Regions from separate parts of the Rossellomorea sp. NS-SX7 genome, predicted to be linked through region 1. Evidence: predicted binding sites of a transcription regulator. Region 1 holds the regulator's gene; each other region holds the start of a gene.
What was found. The regulator LexA, encoded in region 1, represses DNA repair genes until DNA is damaged. The targets are predictions, from matches to a motif close to CGAACATATGTTCG.
Positions count from the first base shown of each region.

Region 2: ACUXV2_RS12425 (Y-family DNA polymerase) is a predicted target of LexA. The motif match lies at 1,287-1,300, and genes of this name have one in related genera.
Region 3: parE (DNA topoisomerase IV subunit B) is a predicted target of LexA. The motif match lies at 1,234-1,247, and genes of this name have one in related genera.

Region 1 is NZ_CM128249.1:1,574,205-1,576,478, reverse strand. Features, by position in the region: gene ACUXV2_RS07660 (YneB family resolvase-like protein) at 1-254, opposite strand, end outside; gene yneA (cell division suppressor protein YneA) at 268-594, opposite strand; gene lexA (transcriptional repressor LexA) at 754-1,374, shown strand; gene glnA (type I glutamate--ammonia ligase) at 1,495-2,274, opposite strand, start outside.
Region 2 is NZ_CM128249.1:2,468,330-2,470,603, reverse strand. Features, by position in the region: partial or broken gene ACUXV2_RS12430 (glucose-1-dehydrogenase) at 1-585, shown strand, start outside; gene ACUXV2_RS12425 (Y-family DNA polymerase) at 1,368-2,274, shown strand, end outside.
Region 3 is NZ_CM128249.1:1,980,162-1,982,435, forward strand. Features, by position in the region: gene ACUXV2_RS09835 (glycine betaine ABC transporter substrate-binding protein) at 1-466, shown strand, start outside; gene ACUXV2_RS09840 (CoA-binding protein) at 619-1,029, shown strand; gene parE (DNA topoisomerase IV subunit B) at 1,327-2,274, shown strand, end outside.

The sequences.
Region 1 (2,274 bases):
TTTGCATTTCCTCTTCCAATTCTTGTTTCATCTTGAATCAGCACTGCATCAATGGACTTATCTTTTATTAAATCCAGCAGCATAAGGACTCCCGGGCGGTCCAATTCAAAGCCGCTTGCCTGATCCTTAATGACAGCTTCCACTTCAAATTGATGTTCCTCTGCAAGCTTCACCAATTCTGCTTCCTGTCTTTCCAGTGAGGTTTCCTGTGTGTCTTTCTTTGTGCTTACCCTGCAGTAAACTGCTGCTTTCATATACTCTCACCCTCTATTCGTTATTCATGGCAAGCTGTAAATCCGAGTGGGTCGGGAAAGTTGAAGATTCCACCGGTAAAACCAGGGACATTCCCGGTTCGATAGAGAAAGAAATAAGATTATTTTCTTCTCCGACCCATTTAATGAACTCTTCCCTGCTCATGGAATATTCCCCTTCAAATTTTTCTGCAATTGTCCAGAGAGTATCACCCTTACTCACAGTAACTGTTTCATAGTAAGGCTCGCTTCCTGTGGTTAAAAATAAATAGCCGGCTGATAAAAAAGATAATACAAAAAGAATGATTATGTAAGAGAAACGATTCCAAATTAGCGATAACATATAAAATGACCCCCATGCGAATGTTTGTTCTGTTCTTTGTAATTTGATTGTAATACGAACATTCGTTTGGTGTCAACCGAAAATTCGAACTTATGTTTGTATCATATGGAAAGACATGCTATAATGGGAACATAAGATCGATAATAGAGGTGCGTGAACATGACTAAATTGTCTAAACGACAGCAAGACATACTTCAATACATTAAAGTATCTGTGAAAGAAAAAGGCTATCCGCCTTCAGTCCGCGAAATCGGCGAAGCTGTCGGTTTGGCTTCCAGTTCCACGGTGCATGGCCATCTGGCAAGACTTGAAAGCAAAGGACTCATCCGCCGTGATCCCACCAAGCCAAGGGCAATTGAGATTCTTGATTTAGAAGAGGATACCATCCCTCGTCAAAAAGTGGTTAATGTCCCGTTGATTGGTAAAGTAACGGCAGGCCAACCTATTACGGCGGTCGAAAATGTCGAGGAATTCTTTCCGCTGCCTGAACGCCTGGCTCCTTCAGATGAACAGGTCTTCATGCTTGAAATCATGGGAGACAGTATGATTGAAGCTGGTATTCTGGATGGGGACTTCGTCATTGTGAGACAACAACAGACCGCTAACAATGGCGACATCGTAGTTGCAATGACTGAAGAGGATGAAGCAACAGTTAAACGTTTTTTCAAAGAAAAAGATTTTGTGAGACTTCAGCCGGAAAACTCAACAATGAGTCCGATCATCTTACGAAATGTATCTATTTTAGGTAAAGTCATCGGTGTCTATCGACAAGTTCATTAATTTTAAAAAACGCTATCTCATTAGCGTTTTTTATTTTCCCTTTATACAAAATTCATACAAAAACAAAAAGCCAGCGCCGGATTAGGCGCTGGCTTTTTGTTCGTTTCTTTAAAATGCTTCTTAGTACATTTGGATATATTGTTCTCTCTCCCAAGGATGTACTTGTGTACGGAACATATCCCATTCGATCTCTTTCGCTTCCACGAAGTGTTCGAAGATGTGTCCACCAAGGGATCCGATGATGACTTCATCTTTCTTCAGTTCTTCTAATGCAGCATGCAGAGTCGCTGGAAGATCGATGATTCCTGCTTCTTCACGCTCTTTTTTATCCATAACATAAATGTTTCTGTCAATTGGCTTAGGAGCCTCTAATTTATTCTTGATTCCATCTAAACCTGCAGCAAGCAGAACTGACATTGCCAAGTATGGGTTAGCCGCTGGATCGACACTACGCACCTCAACACGTGTACTGATTCCACGGGATGCAGGGATACGGATCAGCGGGCTGCGGTTTCGTGCAGACCATGCTACATAACAAGGAGCTTCATAGCCAGGTACAAGACGCTTGTATGAATTCACTGTTGGATTGGTGATGGCAGTGAATGCAGTAGCATGTTTAATGATACCTGCAAGGAATTGACGTGCAGTTTCACTTAACTGAAGATCTCCTTTTTCATCGAAGAATGAATTTTGACCTTCTTTGAACAGGGACATATTACAGTGCATACCTGAACCATTTACACCGAATAACGGTTTTGGCATGAATGTAGCGTGAAGACCGTGCTTGCGTGCAATTGTTTTTACAACAAGCTTGAATGTTTGGATGTCATCACATGATTTCAACGCGTTGGCGTATTTGAAATCGATTTCGTGCTGACCAGGAGCAACCTCATGGTGAGA
Region 2 (2,274 bases), 890 kb from region 1:
AAAGAAGAGGATGTGGAAGGCTTTGTCAAGTTTGCTCACGAAACGTATGGCCGTCTCGATATTTATGTGAATAATGCAGGAATCGAAAATGAAGTGCCATCTGAGCGATTGTCCCTTGAAGATTGGAACAAAGTCTTGAATACGAACCTGACAGGTACCTTCCTTGGCTGCCGGGAAGCGGCGGAGTACATGCTGAAGAATGGCATCAAGGGCTCGATCATCAACATTTCATCTGTCCACGAAATCATCCCCTGGCCGCATTTCGTTCATTATGCTGCCAGCAAAGGCGGAGTGAAACTGTTGATGGAAAGCCTGGCTTTGGAGTTTGCCCCTGACGGCATCCGGGTCAACAACATTGCCCCCGGCGCCATCGATACGCCCATCAACGCAGAAAAATTCTCTGACCCGGAGAAGAAAAAAGGGGTCGAAAAACTCATACCGCTCGGCTACATCGGCGAACCTGAACAAATCGCTTCCTGTGCAGCATTTCTTGCATCAGAGCAGGCAAGCTATGTTACCGGAACGACCTTGATTGCAGATGGCGGGATGACGAAGTATCCGGGGTTCCAGGCCGGGAAAGGGTAATGAGGTGGAAGAGTCTGCTCTGTAATGGGGCGGGCTTTTTTTGCAGGCAGGAACGAATTTGAAGGGGAGGGCCCCAGCAGAAGATGAGGAGGAAGGTTTCATCCTTTTATTAGAGGAAAACGGGATCGTTACAGCTGAAAATGGAATTTTCATGTGAAAAAAGGCTGCTTTAAGGCGATGCCCATCTCTATATTCCTCTTGGGACGCGGATAATGATGATAATTGCGCTACTAATTTGAAGTATTGCTCCGGATTTTTATTAATTGCGCCAGTTCAGGGATAATTGCGCTTCTTTTCAATTAATTGCGCCGCTTTCCCGATAATTGCGCTACTTAGAATGATTCTTATTTTGTCCCGTCGTTCACTTTTATCGTCTGTCGTCCCAAAACCAGCCGCCTCCGCTTTTCTAGTGTCCAGCTCCGGCGGCTAGAGGCTCGAGACATAAGTCATGCCATCCAAAAAGGCAAAGAGCGCCTTTATGGCTGTCCTGCCTTATGCTGTCGCCTCTGAACGAGCCGCCTCCGCTTTTCTAGTGTCCAGCTGCAGGGCTTAGAGGCACATGTCATAAGCCAAATTGTCCAAGAAGGCAAAGACCGGCCTTCATGGCCAATTCGTCTTATGCCACCCGCCTCTGAGCAAAGCCCTTCCGCTTTTCCGTCTCCCAATATTTTAACTCCATTCCCAATAATTTAAGTTGAAAGCGAACGTATATTCGTATAAAATCATAGATATAATAAAAGGGAACAAACGTTCTAAAGAAACGATGGGAAGGAGTGAGAAGGATGACTGTCGATTACAGCGGGCTGCCGCACCACAAGATTTTATGCATCGATATGAAGAGCTTTTATGCCAGCTGTTCGGCTGTCATGCTCGGGCTCGATCCGCTCCAGTGTCATTTAGCGGTGGTCGGGGACCGGGATCGGCAGGGGAGCATTGTATTGGCTGCGTCCCCAAAGTTAAAGAAAGACTTCGGGATCAAAACCGGGTCGCGGATGTTCGAAATTCCAAAGGATCCCCGCATTCAACTTGTAGAGCCGAAAATGGCTACCTACGTGCGCATTTCCACTGAAATTACCCGCTTGTTTCACCGTTACGTTCCAAAAGACGCCATTCACACGTACAGTGTCGATGAAAGCTTCATCAAGATTGACGGGGCCACGCATCTGTGGGGGGACGCCATGACCATCGCCCGTAAAATAAAAGATGATATGGAAAGGGAATTTCAGCTTCCGTGTGCGATTGGGATCGGACCCAATATGCTCCTGTCCAAACTTTGTTTAGACCTTGAAGCGAAGAAGGAAGGAATTGCCGAGTGGGGGTATGAAGACGTGCAGGAAAAGTTATGGCCCCTGTCCCCTCTCAGTGAAATGTGGGGAATCGGCCGCCGTCTTGAAAAGACGCTCAACCGGATGGGGATCTTCTCGGTCGGACAGCTGGCGCAGTATGAGCTGGAGAAGCTCGAAGCGAAGTTCGGGGTTATGGGCAATCAGCTGTATCATCATGCCTGGGGTGTGGATTTATCGGAAATCGGTGCGCCGATCATGGAAGGTCAGATCAGTTTCGGAAAAAGCCAGATTCTCCTCAGGGATTACAAGGAAAGGAAAGAAATCAAGTCCGTCATTCTGGAGATGTGCGAAGAAGTGGCAAGAAGGGCGAGGACGCATAAGAAGGCTGGAAGGACCATCAGCT
Region 3 (2,274 bases), 410 kb from region 1:
TGCGAAAACATTCTCTGACTTAGTGCCACTTTCAAAGGACCTTAGCTTCGGTGCCCCGCACCAGTTCTATGAACGCGAGGGAGACGGCTACGATGCCTTTTCAAAAGAATACGGCTTCGAGTTTAAAAAGAAAGAGAGTTATGATCCGAACATTATGTATGAGGCAGTGAAAAATGGTGATGTTGATATCATCCCTGCGTTCACTACAGATGGAAGAATCGAACGATATAACCTGAAGTCAACAAAAGATGATAAAGGCTTCTTCCCACCATATGATGCCGCACCGATCATCCGTCAGGAAGTACTGAAAGAGCATCCCGAGGTGGAAGACGCATTAAACGAATTAGCCGGTCAGATATCTGAAAAAGAGATGAGTGAAATGAATGCAAAAGTGGATATCGATAAGAAGGAACCAAAAGAGGTAGCTCGAGAATTTCTCATTTCAAAAGGGTTAATAAAAGAATAATCAACAATAAAGTGAATCCTTTCTACAGGATTCACTTTATCTTTAGAGGAACATTTTCATACAATTTTGAAAAATAAAGGAAATTATGCTATAAAAATAGAATAGGACTTTAGAACGCATGTAATAGATATTCAAAAGGACGGTGTATTCTCATGATCGAAAATCCAACCCGTGAAGAAATGGGACAAATATTAAAAAAATCAAAGCGGATCGCAGTCGTTGGATTAAGTGATAATCCAGATCGTACATCTCATTCTGTGTCTAAGGCAATGCAGAATCAAGGCTATGAAATCATCCCGGTTAACCCAACCATCGATTCCGCTCTTGGGATAAAAGCGGTCTCTTCATTGGAAGAAATCGAGGGATCTGTTGATATTGTCAATGTTTTCAGGCGATCGGAATTCCTTCCCGATATCGCAAGAGAATTTGATAAAATAGATGCCAAGGTATTCTGGGCTCAGCTGGGTGTAATGAATAAAGAGGCTTACTCTTTCCTCAAAGAACGTGGATATACAGTGATTATGGATCGGTGTATCAAGGTTGAACATGCTTTAACCAAATAGTTCTCACTAGGTGCAAGCGGCGTCTACCGCTTGTTTTTTTTCGGATGATTGATTTATACACTTTCGCAGGGGATGATTCAAGCTGAAAAACAGGGGATATTCCCCTTGAAACACCGTATTCACCAGAAAATAAATTTGCGAAAATGAAATAAAGCGCTACAATATAGCATAGTGGTTTACCTAAAATGGCTAAAAACAGGTAAACGAACAAACGTTCTTATGTTATAGTAATGATACAACATAGAAACCCGTATGGAAGTTAAGATACGGGTAGTGAAGTTTGAAAGGGGAATGTTCGTGGCCAACAAGAAACAGTCCATGGCTTATAATGATGATGCAATTCAGGTTTTAGAGGGCTTGGAAGCCGTTCGAAAAAGACCTGGTATGTACATTGGCTCTACTGACTCCAGGGGGCTGCATCATTTAGTATATGAAATTGTAGATAATGCAGTAGATGAAGCACTTGCTGGCTTCGGTAATGAAATCATCGTAACCATACATAAAGATAACAGTATTTCCGTTCAGGATAGAGGACGCGGGATGCCAACAGGTATGCATAAAATGGGGAAACCGACCCCTGAAATCATCCTGACAGTCCTTCATGCCGGCGGTAAATTCGGTCAGGGAGGTTACAAGACAAGCGGCGGTCTCCATGGGGTTGGTGCCTCTGTCGTTAACGCCTTATCCGAATGGCTCATCGTTACGATCGAGAGAGACGGCATTAAGTATGAACAACGCTTTGTAAAAGGCGGCAAACCGGAAACCACTCTCGAAAAGATCGGCAAAACCAAAAAATCCGGTACACTCATACATTTTAAACCCGATCCTGACATTTTCAGTTCAACAACATATAATTACGAAACGTTATGTGAACGTTTAAGGGAATCCGCATTTCTTCTGAAAGGCTTAAAAATTGAAATCATGGACGAACGGCATGATCAAAAAGAAGTGTTTCTTTATGAAAGCGGCATACAGGCATTCGTTCAATACTTAAACGAAGAAAAGGACAGCCTTCACAATGTTGCATTTTTTGAAGGCGCAAGTCACAACATTGAAGTGGAATTCTCGTTTCAGTTTAATGATGGATTTTCTGAAAACATCCTGTCCTTCGTCAACAATGTCCGTACAAAAGACGGCGGTACCCATGAAGCAGGTGCCAAGACTGCCATGACAAGGGTGTTCAATGAGTATGCCCGTAAAGCTGGAATCCTTAAAGACCGTGACAAGAATCTGGAAGGGACGGAT